DNA from 3 places in the Photobacterium carnosum genome. Region 2 is predicted to be linked to each of the others. Evidence: predicted binding sites of a transcription regulator. Region 2 holds the regulator's gene; each other region holds the start of a gene.

What was found. Region 2 encodes PurR, which represses purine synthesis genes. Its sites were predicted from a motif close to TNANGNAAACGTTTNCNTNA; they were not measured.
Region 1: the regulator PurR is predicted to act here: its motif matches at 1,571-1,590, upstream of purT (formate-dependent phosphoribosylglycinamide formyltransferase).
Region 3: the regulator PurR is predicted to act here: its motif matches at 2,650-2,669, upstream of glyA (serine hydroxymethyltransferase).

Annotation. Positions count from the first base shown of each region.
Region 1 is NZ_WMDN01000003.1:229,397-233,670, reverse strand. Features, by position in the region: gene cdd (cytidine deaminase) at 1-481, shown strand, start outside; gene GLP24_RS04650 (DMT family transporter) at 615-1,490, shown strand; gene purT (formate-dependent phosphoribosylglycinamide formyltransferase) at 1,655-2,830, shown strand; gene GLP24_RS04640 (thiopurine S-methyltransferase) at 2,907-3,545, opposite strand; gene GLP24_RS04635 (hypothetical protein) at 3,844-4,137, opposite strand.
Region 2 is NZ_WMDN01000003.1:104,072-108,345, reverse strand. Features, by position in the region: gene GLP24_RS04080 (FecCD family ABC transporter permease) at 1-575, shown strand, start outside; gene GLP24_RS04075 (heme ABC transporter ATP-binding protein) at 572-1,363, shown strand; gene purR (HTH-type transcriptional repressor PurR) at 1,741-2,745, shown strand; gene GLP24_RS04065 (TfoX/Sxy family DNA transformation protein) at 3,119-3,706, shown strand; gene GLP24_RS04060 (carboxymuconolactone decarboxylase family protein) at 4,182-4,274, shown strand, end outside.
Region 3 is NZ_WMDN01000002.1:7,665-11,938, reverse strand. Features, by position in the region: gene ribD (bifunctional diaminohydroxyphosphoribosylaminopyrimidine deaminase/5-amino-6-(5-phosphoribosylamino)uracil reductase RibD) at 1-628, opposite strand, end outside; gene nrdR (transcriptional regulator NrdR) at 656-1,105, opposite strand; gene glyA (serine hydroxymethyltransferase) at 1,324-2,574, opposite strand; gene glnB (nitrogen regulatory protein P-II) at 2,861-3,199, opposite strand; gene GLP24_RS01910 (hypothetical protein) at 3,305-3,709, opposite strand; gene purL (phosphoribosylformylglycinamidine synthase) at 3,889-4,274, opposite strand, start outside.

The DNA.
Region 1 (4,274 bases), 130 kb from region 2:
GAATGAATTAACCTCTGCTAACGACATGATCATCCAACTGCCACAACGTGAACCAATGACGCTGCAACAATACCTACCTGATTCTTTCGGCCCGCTAGATTTAGGGGTTAAAGATGGTCTATTAAGTGATTTGAATAATGGTATTCGTATTGAAGAAAATTCAGAACTTGCGATTAGCGCGTGTAATGCAGCCAACCGTTCACATGCACCTTACTCAAAGAATTTCAGTGGTGTGGCATTAAAAGCACAAGATGGTCGTATCTTTGAAGGAATGTATGCAGAAAATGCGGCATTCAACCCAAGCTTACCGCCTCTGCAAGTTGCATTAATTAATATGAATATGTCTAACTATTCATTATCTGAAATTGCAGAAGCGGCACTGGTAGAAAGTGCTGAAAGTAAAATTAGTCAATTAGCGCGTACACAAGCATTGTTAGATGCACTTAATCCCGATATACAATTAACGTATGTTGCTTATTAAGTCTGCAATTGATTTAAAAAGATTGAAGAGACCGCCTAAGTGGCGGTTTTTTGTTATCTAAACTTGATCAATGTTGGCTATCAAACACCAAAAGCGTATCATCTTGCCACCTAATTATTAGAAGCCAATGACAATGTCTCAAACACATAATCCTCTGCGAGGCGCAGCATGGATGCTAACTGCCGGGCTCGCGTTTGCCGTAGTAAATAGCTTAGCTCAGTACCTTAGTATCAAAATGCATGTTCCTTCCACCTCTGTGGCGTTGATCCAATACTTTATTGCATTGATCGCAATGCTGCCTTGGCTACGCAAGTTAGGCATTCGTCAATCACTTAAAACTAATCATTTTTGGTTACACTGCTTACGGGTGTTTTTTGCAGTTATTGGTATTCAGTTATGGTTATGGGCATTAGCCTACCCTGTTCCTATTTGGCAAGGTATTGCATTACTGATGATTTCCCCGCTGTTTGCAACCATTGGTTCAGGGCTCATTCTTAAAGAAACTGTCGGTAAAGCGCGTTGGTTAGCAACGTTAGGTGGTTTTGTTGGTGCAATGATTATTCTTGAGCCATGGTCTGAAGATTTTAACATCGCGACATTATTGCCTGTAGGTGCAGCCTTTTTCTGGGCAGCTTATTCATTGATGGTGAAAAAACAATCTAGCCATGAATCACCCACAACCATCGTGATGTATCTACTTATTTTAATGACGCCTTTCAATCTTATTTTAGCTGCTCCTGATTTTACCATGCCAACAATCGGTTTGGGCTGGTGGTTATTAATTCTGGCAGGTTTATTAACTGGGTTAGCACAATGGGCAATCGCTAAAGCCTATGCCGTGGCTGATGCTTCTTTTGTCCAACCTTTTGATCATGCTAAATTACCTTTAAACGTATTAGGTGGATGGTTAGTCTTTGGCTGGGCACCACCCGGACGATTATGGCTTGGTGCTGGGATTATTATTCTCTCCGTTGCTTTTATTACCCATTGGGAAAATCGTAAAAAATAACCACATTAAAACCGCTTATGATAAGCGGTTTTTTTTCGCTTCACGTTCTTCAATTATGATCTTTCTATCAAATACCCTCCAAAAGCAAACGATTGCGCAAACATTAAAATAAGGTATTATTAGCGACAGATTTCACCTTTAATGACAAATCGTAAGGAATTTCAATGTTTGGTACCGCTACTTGTTCTGATGCAACCCGTGTATTACTGCTTGGCTCTGGTGAGCTAGGTAAAGAAGTTGCTATTGAGTGTCAGCGTCTTGGGCTTGAAGTGATTGCTGTTGATCGTTATGAGAATGCGCCAGCAATGCAGGTAGCACATCGTAGCCATGTGATTGATATGTTAGATGGTGATGCACTTAAACGTATTATTGCCCTTGAACAACCCCACTTTGTTGTACCTGAAATTGAAGCAATTGCGACAGATACTTTAGTTGAACTTGAAAGCCAAGGTGTCAATGTTGTACCCACCGCTAACGCGACTAAACTGACCATGAACCGTGAAGGTATTCGTCGTCTTGCAGCTGAAACCTTAGCCATTCCAACCTCGCCTTATGAATTTTCTGATCAATATGCCGATTTTGAAGCCTCAGTGCATCGCATTGGCATGCCGTGTGTTGTAAAGCCGATCATGAGTTCATCAGGCAAAGGTCAAAGCGTGATTAAAACTGCCGCAGACATTGAATCAGCATGGCAATACGCACAAGAAGGTGGACGTGCAGGCGCAGGTCGTGTGATTGTTGAAGGCTTTGTCGATTTTGATTATGAAATCACGCTACTGACAGTACGCGCGGTTGATGGTGTGCATTTCTGTGCGCCAATTGGTCATCGTCAAGAGAATGGCGACTACCGCGAGTCGTGGCAACCACAGCAAATGTCAAAGGCAGCCTTAAAAGCGGCTGAGAACGTTGCTAAGAAGGTTGTAAACGAATTAGGCGGTTATGGTCTATTTGGGGTGGAATTGTTCGTTAAAGGCGATACAGTGCTGTTTAGCGAAGTATCCCCTCGCCCACACGATACAGGAATGGTAACCCTGATCTCTCAAGAGTTATCTGAATTTGCATTGCATGTCCGTGCCTTTTTAGGCATGCCCATTACCACGATTACACAGTATGGTGCATCAGCTTCTGCGGTTATTCTTGCTGAAGGTATTTCTACCAATATTCGATTTGATAATTTAACCGCTGCGTTATCTCGTCCACAAACGCAAATAAGACTGTTTGGCAAACCTGAAATCAATGGTCGCCGTCGTCTTGGGGTTGCGCTTACACGCCGTAATGACATTGACACAGCTGTTACGGATGCCATTGCTACGGCAGCAGATGTTAACGTCATTCTGTAGCCTTAGCGGCGCAATAAAGACAATAAAGGCGTCACATAGACGCCTTTGTTTTTTCAGCTACGCTATTGTGAGTTTATTAAACGTCAATTAGCCATACTTCTTCAGCGAAACGCTCGACACCACGCTGACGACGAGGATGGGTTGCATCAGCTTCATCACGTTCTAAATGGGTGATCTTACAACCACTGAATAACGCTTCTATTTCAGCCTTAGGCACTGAGAATGGAGGTCCGTCCATTTGTGATTGAGGGTAATCTAAGGTCACTAATAAAATACGCCCACCGGGTTTAATCAACTGCAATAAACGCTCAACATAACGTTCACGCATTGATTGTGGCATCGCAACTAAGGCCGCACGATCATACACCACATCAACCGGTGCAACAGGAACGGTAAAATAGTCCCCTTGATAAATTGTGATCTCATCAAATGAATACACATGCTCACAGCCGATCCCGGTGACTAATGGCGTGTAAAGATTCTCAGCAAAAAAAGCTTTTACAGCAATATCACTCAGTTCAATCCCAACCACATCATTATGACGCGCCGCAAGCCAAACTAAGTCTTCTGATTTGCCACACATTGGTACTAACACGCGATCATCACGTTGAGCATTAACCAGTGACCAGTGTTTTATTAATAATGGATTAACATCGGTTAAATGAAACCCGATACGATCTTCAGTCCAACGGCTATGCCAAAATTCAGCGTCCATGTATTACCTTCTTTCTTTATATATTTTTTATTTGATGCTAGTTGACCATAAGTCGCTATTGAGACTCAAGGGTTAAGTACAGAAGAAACAGGAAAACAGCAGGAATAGGAAAAATCGAAAGTGCAGGAAGAGAAGATAAACAAGGTAATGCAGGTGAACATGTCACTTTATAATAATCAACAAAAAAGGGATGCCATAGCATCCCCTTTTTATTGACCACGCTGATAGCTAGATCAAAAATCTGTTTTTCAATTTTTCTATCGGAGAGTCATTGAATAACGATTGGAAGCCACTCAGGTTATGAAATTCTGAATAGTTTAATCGAATCACGACGAACCGTTACGCCACGGAAAGTTACTGGCTCTAACAACGTCATTAGTTGCTTAGAAACAAAAAACTTACCGCCATAGCTACGATCACCGCCACGATTAACCCAATCAGCAAATTCATCAGCCAGACTGAACATTGAGTTACCGACTAATAAAACTAGAACTTTAGCCACTTCGCTATCGTTCTGACGGTTAAACTCTGCGTCACGAACTTTCTTACGATATTCGTCGACAATTCTTTCAAGGCACTCAAATCTGCTCATATACACCACCATAAAAATCGAGGCGTGGATACTACTGCTCAACTCCCGTTAAATCAAGCCATCTCCGCATGTTTCTTGTGTTTAATCATTAAATTTTTCACTCTAATAACATTATTAACACTTATTACCACAAAAAA
Region 2 (4,274 bases):
CATCTGTCGTGGTAATGCTATTGGCGGGTGTGGCAATTGGAGCGATTTCGGGTGCAGGTCTTGGGTTACTTAACTATATTGCGAATGATCAAGCGCTACGTGATTTTTCTTTATGGTCAATGGGCTCGTTAGCAGGAGCGACGTGGCCGAATATTGGCCTCGCTTTTGTGAGCCTCGTCGTCATTTATTATTATTGTTATCGCCAAGCAAATGCGCTTAATGCGTTTTTATTGGGCGAAGCTGAAGCTCGTCATATGGGGGTAAATGTTCAACATCTAAAGCGTAGTTTAATTATTGTCTGTGCTGCGGGTGTAGGTATTACTGTTGCTATTACGGGTCCGATTGGCTTTATTGGTCTGGTGATCCCCCATTTAGGACGCATGATTTCAGGTCCTAATCATAAAACCCTCTTACCCATTTCAGCTATTTTAGGCGCATTGATTTTACTCGTTGCCGATATGATCGCCCGTAGTGCGTTTGCACCGCAAGAACTCCCCGTGGGTATTATTACCGCCATTTTAGGCGCTCCATTCTTCATTTATCTACTTAATAAACAAAAAGGCAGAATCGCATGACGGCAACCTCAGCACGCTCAACTGTAATTTCAGCACGTAATTTACAGTTAACACTGGCGGGTAAAGTCTTATTAGATAATTTTAGTATCGATATAAAAGCAGGAGAAATAACAGCACTACTCGGGCCTAACGGTGCAGGTAAAAGTACCCTTCTTAAAATACTGTGCGGTGAAATAGAGCCTGAAAGTGGTCAAGTTGCATTTTTTGATCGTGATATAAATAGTTGGCAACGATCTGAACTAGCGTGTCATTTAGGTATTTTGCCGCAACACAGTTCGCTCTCATTTGCCTTTACCTGTAAAGAAGTGGTTGAGCTTGGTACGATGCCGCTATGTTTATCACGTCAAGAAATTGACCGAATTACTACCCAAACCATGCAAGATACTGACGTCATTCATCTTGCTCAACGCTTATATCCAACGTTATCTGGTGGTGAAAAACAACGGATCCATTTCGCACGCGTTTTAACCCAATTAAGCCAAGCACATGATAAATGCATTCTAATGTTAGATGAACCGACATCAGCCTTGGATTTAGCTCACCAGCATAAAACATTACAAATGGCACAAATAATGGCGGCTAAAGGTGCGGCGGTTATTATTGTATTACATGATCTCAACTTAGCCGCACAATATGCTCAACGGATGGTTATTATTCAGCATGGTAAAATTCAAGCCGATGGTTCACCATGGCAAGCATTAACCCCCCTAATAATTCATAGCATCTATGGCTGGCACGTTTCTGTACATCCTCATCCTGTCCATGGTTATCCTTATCTACTATCATAATATTATGTTGATCGTACCTAGTAAATTTTAGTAACCTTACGATAAAATTACTGAAATTAACGTTTTTTTGTTGATAGCTATCAAATAATTTACTCCAAGACAATTGAAACGTTGCACTACGCGTAACACTCAGTAAAATGTGAACGCAAGCGATTACACTTGAAAAATATGCAATAATTATAAAAGCCGCAAACAAATGCGGTTTTTGGTGTTAATACCATTTAAGTATGTAATAAAACATTATCGGTGCCAAATTGAATAATTAACGAGAGAGTTTACGTAAATACATTGAATTATATTCATCTCAGTAATTATTCAATTTGGTACCACAGAATTAGCTAGAAACAACTCTAGCACTCATTATTAGAAGAATAAATATGGCGACCATTAAAGATGTTGCACGTATGGCTGGAGTTTCAACGACAACAGTTTCACACGTAATCAATAAAACGCGCTTTGTCGCAGAAGCCACACAAAAAAAAGTACTGGCTGCTGTTGAAGAGCTTAATTACGCACCAAGTGCTGTTGCGCGTAGTCTAAAATGTAATACCACTCGCACTATTGGTATGCTAGTAACTAAATCAACTAACCCTTTTTTTGCTGAAGTTGTACATGGTGTTGAAGAGTACTGCTACCGCGAAGGTTACACACTCATCTTATGTAATACTGAAGGTAATCTTTCTAAGCAATATGATTATTTACGTATGCTTGCAGAAAAGCGTGTCGATGGCTTATTAGTGATGTGTTCTGATCTTGATCAGAAACTATTGGATCTGCTTGAGCGCCAAAAAGACCTACCTATGGTTGTAATGGACTGGGGTCCAGAAAGCCCACATACTGATAAAATTCAGGATAACGCCGAGCAAGGTGGCTATCTTGCGACTAAATATTTTATTGACCATGGTCATAGTCGCATTGGTTGCTTATCTGGCCATAATGAGAAAACCACTTGTCGTGAACGTTTAAAAGGCTTCAACAAAGCGATGGCTGAAGCTAACTTAGCCGTTAACGAAGATTGGATCCTTGAAGGTGACTTTGAGTGTGATTCAGCGGTTATAGCGGCTGAAAAATATATTGCAATGACCGAGCGCCCAACGGCTATTTTCTGTTTTAATGACATCATGGCAATGGCACTTATTAGTACCTTTGAGCAAGCTGGGTTACGTGTTCCTGATGATATTTCAATTATTGGTTACGATAACATTGATCTTGCACCTTACTTCGCACCGCCATTAACGACAATCCACCAGCCAAAACGTCGTTTAGGTAAAACCGCCATTAAAATTCTAATGGACCGAATGAAGAACAAAGATCATGAGCGTCAAATTTTTGAAATGGCACCTGCAATCGTTGAACGCAAGTCTGTAAAAGATTTACGCTAATATAACAACCTATTTATCAAGCCAATATTTCTATTGGCTTTTTCATCCATTCGTAATCAATCCAATCCTTATCTCTACCGTCGCTATCCTTACCGTCAGAAAACATGAGCAATCTCACAGATTCATCAGCTGTCATTAATATTAAAACTTACCTTTTTAAAAGATCGAATATAATGAACCTTGTAAACACATATAATAGTAAGCAAAAGACTTACAAAATATAAATAATACTTCACTATTGATAGTATTATTTATAGAGTAATGCATGGATGATTTAGAGTAGGCAATTTATCTCGTAAATAACTTTAATAATAAAGTAAATTTACAACTACTTTAATGTTAGGTGACACTCATTTATTCACCGAGTAGAAGTATGGACAAACCAATATTAAAAAATTCATTACAGCTATTAGATCATTTAGGCAACGTTAGATCTCGCTCCATGTTTGGTGGCTTTGGTATTTTCGCAGGTGAGACAATGTTCGCACTGGTCGTTAATAATAAACTCCATCTACGAGCAAATGCAAAAACAAAAGAGGAATTTAAACAAGCGGGTTTAAAACCCTATATCTATGAAAAACGAGGTTTTCCCGTCAGAACAAAACATTACGCTATTCTTGATGAATGGTGGGAAGAACCTGAAAAAATAATAGAGCAAGCAAAATATTCTCTTGAAGCAGCACAAGCTGATAAAAAAGCAAAAGAATGTTGCACTCCGGATAGAATAAAAGATTTACCTAACCTACGGCTTTCAAATGAGAGGATGCTTAAAAAAGTCGGAATTCAAACGATTGATCAACTCTATGATATTGGTGCACTCAACGCCTATAAGGCATTACAAAAAAGACAAGAGGCATCATTAAGTTTAGAGTTACTATGGGCATTGGAAGGCGCTATACATGGCCAACATTGGTCAGTAATACCAGAAAGCAGACGCAATGAACTGCTAGCTAAACTATAATAAATATCCGTCAACTGGCTAAGTGACGCTTAAGAATAAAGAGGCCCAGTGCCTCTTTAATTTATCCAACAAATACACGTATCTACCCCTACACAATCCTTACATTACCCATTCCAAATCAATAAACATGATAAACGCACGCTAAAATGTACATTTATTGAACAAGTAAATTAAACACATAAAAAGAATAAGAAAATAAAATATTTATTCATTAATTTCTACAAACCCCGTCACAACCATAAAATAAAACCTTTTATTAACTATTTTTTATTATTAATCATAAAAAATAACATACGCACGTCACATTTTGCTCTTAATGTAACGATTATGACTTTCGTTATTATTATTTGTTATTTATTATTTCCAATAATGTTTTGAATAAAAAAAAATTTTGTCATTAAATGAAATACAATATTAGTTACCTCGGTCTTGCTACTTAAGAGTCGATGTGATTCTCATTTAATAAGGACATACCTTGCGTATATTAACCAAAAAAACATTTTCATTGTGGGTCAAACCGGTACTGTGGTTGCAAAAACGCCATTTCGGCAAAATACTCAATCCAGCT
Region 3 (4,274 bases), on a different contig from region 2:
AACGTACATTAAGTGATGGATTATCGGCAATCACCGTGGCACTGGTCGATAAAATAGCCCCAGCTTGCGCACGAAAATGTTGTACATCCGATCGCGCTTTAGGGCCTGTTATCCACTTGCTGAGACCATTTGCTAATGCTGTTCGACCATCTAAACTCGCAGCAAGTTTAAGCTCAACATAAGGCATTTGATGTGTCATTTGCTTAATAAAGCCAGGGTTAAGTGCTTGTGCTTCTGATGCTAATACGCCGACATCCACACGAATGCCCGCAGCTTGTAACAAAGCAATACCACGACCAGCAACGGCAGGATTTGGATCAACCATACCACACACAACCCGTGCAACTTTGGCATTAATTAATGCTTCAGCACAAGGCGGCGTTCTTCCATGATGAGAGCATGGTTCTAACGTCACATAGACGGTCGCCCCTTGAGCACGTTGTTGTGCTTGCCGCAATGCAAACACCTCGGCATGGGGTTGTCCTGCTTGATAATGATAACCTTCACCAACAATGTCACCATCATTAACAATCACGCACCCAACATTAGGATTAGGTGCAGTAGTATAACGACCGTATTGGGCAAGCGTTATCGCTCGCGACATCATCTGTTGATCTGTGTGTGTCATTATTGTTGATCTTAACAATGGTAAATCTTAACGTTCCAGCTTGGCAATTTCTTCACCAAACTCACGAATATCTTCAAAACTGCGATAAACAGAAGCAAAGCGGATATAAGCCACTTTATCTAATTCTTTTAATGCTTCCATCACTAAATTACCAATCATCTCCGAAGGAATTTCACGTTCACCTGTTGCTCGAAGACAAGATTTAATACTATTAATCGCACGTTCAATGTCATCAGTACTCACTGGGCGTTTTTCTAACGCACGTTGAATACCACCGCGTAATTTTTCTTCATTAAACGGGTCACGGTTACCATTAGTTTTAACTACGCGAGGCATCACAAGTTCTGCCGTTTCAAACGTAGTATAGCGTTCATTGCACGCTAAACATTGACGGCGTCGGCGCACTTGGTGGCCATCCGCAACCAATCGCGAATCGATTACTTTGGTGTCATTTGCACCGCAAAAAGGACAATGCATTTAGCCTCCTACATTTAATCGGTTCAGTGTAACTCATTTCATCACTTTAATGAGACTATCACCTTCTTTATTTCTAATAAATAGCCTTAAAAGTAATAATTATCATTAATAATGGCGCATTTTATGTTATTTACAAAACAAAAAAAGCTTACCGATAAATGGGTAAGCCTTATTATTAATGCGTCTCGATGCGTATAAACTACCGCATTACTATCAAATTATGCGTAAACGGGAAGACGCTTACAAATTTCAAGCACTTTGACTTTTGTTGCTTCAATAACAGCATGATCATTGATGTTATCAAGCACATCACACATCCAACCTGCAAGTTGACGCGCATCATCAGCATCAAAACCACGACGAGTAATTGAAGGCGAACCAACACGAATACCAGACGTCACAAATGGGCTACGTGGGTCATTCGGCACACTGTTTTTATTCACGGTAATATTAGCCGCACCAAGCGCTGCATCTGCTTCTTTACCCGTGATTCCTTTATCAATCAGATCAACAAGGAACAAGTGGTTTTCAGTACTACCAGATACAATCTTGTAACCGCGCTTAATAAATTCAGCCACCATTGCTTTTGCGTTTACAACCACATTGGCTTGATAAACTTTAAACTCTGGTTCCATCGCTTCTTTAAATGCTACCGCTTTTGCTGCGATAACATGCATTAACGGACCGCCTTGACCACCAGGGAAAACAGCAGAATTAAGTTTTTTGTAAAGATCTTCGCCTTCATTTGACAGAATCAAACCACCACGAGGGCCAGCTAATGTTTTATGGGTTGTTGTGGTAACAACATGTGCATGAGGCACAGGGTTCGGGTAAACGTCAGCAGCAACTAAACCTGCTACGTGTGCCATATCAACAAACAAGTAAGCGCCAATTTTATCAGCGATTTCACGCATTCTAGCCCAATCAACCACTTGAGAATAAGCAGAGAAGCCACCAATAATCATTTTTGGTTTATGTTCTAATGCCAATGCTTCCATTTCTTGGTAGTCAATTTGACCATTTTCATCAATACCATAAGGAATGATGTTATATAACTTACCAGAGAAATTAACAGGTGAACCATGAGTTAAGTGACCACCATGTGCCAAGCTCATACCTAAAACCGTATCACCCGTATTTAATAATGCCATATAAACAGCATTATTCGCTTGAGAGCCAGAGTGCGGCTGAACGTTTGCATATTCAGCACCAAATAGCTGACACGCACGATCAATCGCAAGCTGTTCTGCTTTATCAACAAACTCACAACCGCCGTAATAACGCTTACCAGGATAACCTTCAGCATATTTATTTGTCAGCTGAGAACCTTGTGCTTCCATTACACGTGGACTAGTGTAGTTTTCAGAAGCAATCAATTCGATGTGTTCTTCCTGACGGGTAGTTTCTTCCTGAATAGCTGCAAATAGTTCTGCATCATAATCAGCAATATTCATATCACGCTTTAGCATCTGTATCTCCTGACTCAGCTAAGTTTTATACTATTTTTAGTAATAAACGAAAAATCACAAACCTAGACGCCACGTGGACGCAAACGTTTTCGTTTTAATTTTTATCTGCTAACTATATTACATAAATTGATCTAAATCAGAAAGTCTTAAATGTGGTTTATTTGTTATAACAGTAATCTGTCACTAATATCTAATTCATTCATTACGCTCAAGTTAGTATATATAAAAAAGGGGGTGCATATATGCACCCCCTATGACTATTTTAATCATGACTAACCATCACAAATTAAATCGCATCTTCATCTTCTTCGCCAGTACGAATACGTACTACACGATCAATATCAAACATGAAGATTTTACCATCGCCAATCTTACCTGTTTGTGCGGTTTCGACAATTGTTTCAATACATTGCTCAGCAACTTCATCAGTCACTACAATTTCAATTTTCACTTTAGGTAAAAAATCGACCATGTATTCGGCACCACGATAAAGTTCAGTATGGCCTTTTTGACGACCAAATCCTTTTACTTCTGACACGGTCATGCCAGTGATACCTACTTCCGCTAACGCTTCACGGACATCATCAAGTTTAAATGGCTTAATAATGGCTTCAATTTTTTTCATTATCATCATCCTTTGCTGAGCAGAAGATCGGCACCGTAACTACAAACACCGACTTGATTAAATTAAGGCTATTATCACAGATCCAAGGCAGTAATTTAATACCATTTAATATTCTTTAATGTAATTAGTCTCCATTCGTCGCAAAAGTAGCAACACGGAATACAGTAATACCAAGCCATTGATCACCATCATAACAATATCATGATGTTGAGTAGGGAAAATATTAGGTATGAAAGGAATTAAACTAACGTGTAGAAATAAAGTGGTAGCTGGAATATAAAAATAAAGTGGAATAAATCCCCATTTTTCTCCCAGAAAGAGTCCAATACAAGCCAGTATTCCTGAGATCAATACCACTATAGTGACACCCACGGGCACCATACTAAGTACATCAAATCTTAATGCGTTAATTATTATCTCAATATGCTGAATAAGACTAATAATAACTAATACTGCGAGTAATTTAGTTGCACCGATAAGACGGTAACTTTTGGGAAGATCCAATCCCATTATTTCATCCTTGTAACGACACAAATGCCATTTTATTTATTAGGTTAATTATCCCAATGTTCTTTCAAGGTTAACGTGATCAATATCAACTTCATATTTAATTTTATAATCCACACAGTTACGACATAAAAAAAGCTGCCAATAAATGACAGCTCCTATATGTTTAATGCCTGTAAATATTAACCAAGGTTAACCCGTGCATTACGGAACATACGCATCCATGGGCTATTTTCACTCCAGTCATCTGGATGCCAAGAGTTAGCCACAGTGCGGAATACACGCTCAGGGTGTGGCATCATAATAGTGACACGACCATCTTGGGTAGTTAACCCTGTAATTCCGTTTGGCGAGCCATTCGGGTTAACCGGATAATTTTGAGTCACATTGCCGTAGTTATCAAGGTAACGTAGCGCGATCGTACCGGATTGTTCAATCGCAGCAAGGTGATCAGCATTACGAACTTCCACGCGTCCTTCACCGTGAGAAACCGCAATTGGCATTCTCGAACCGACCATATCATTGAAGAATAACGAATCACTTTTTTGTACTTCAACTAGACTAAAGC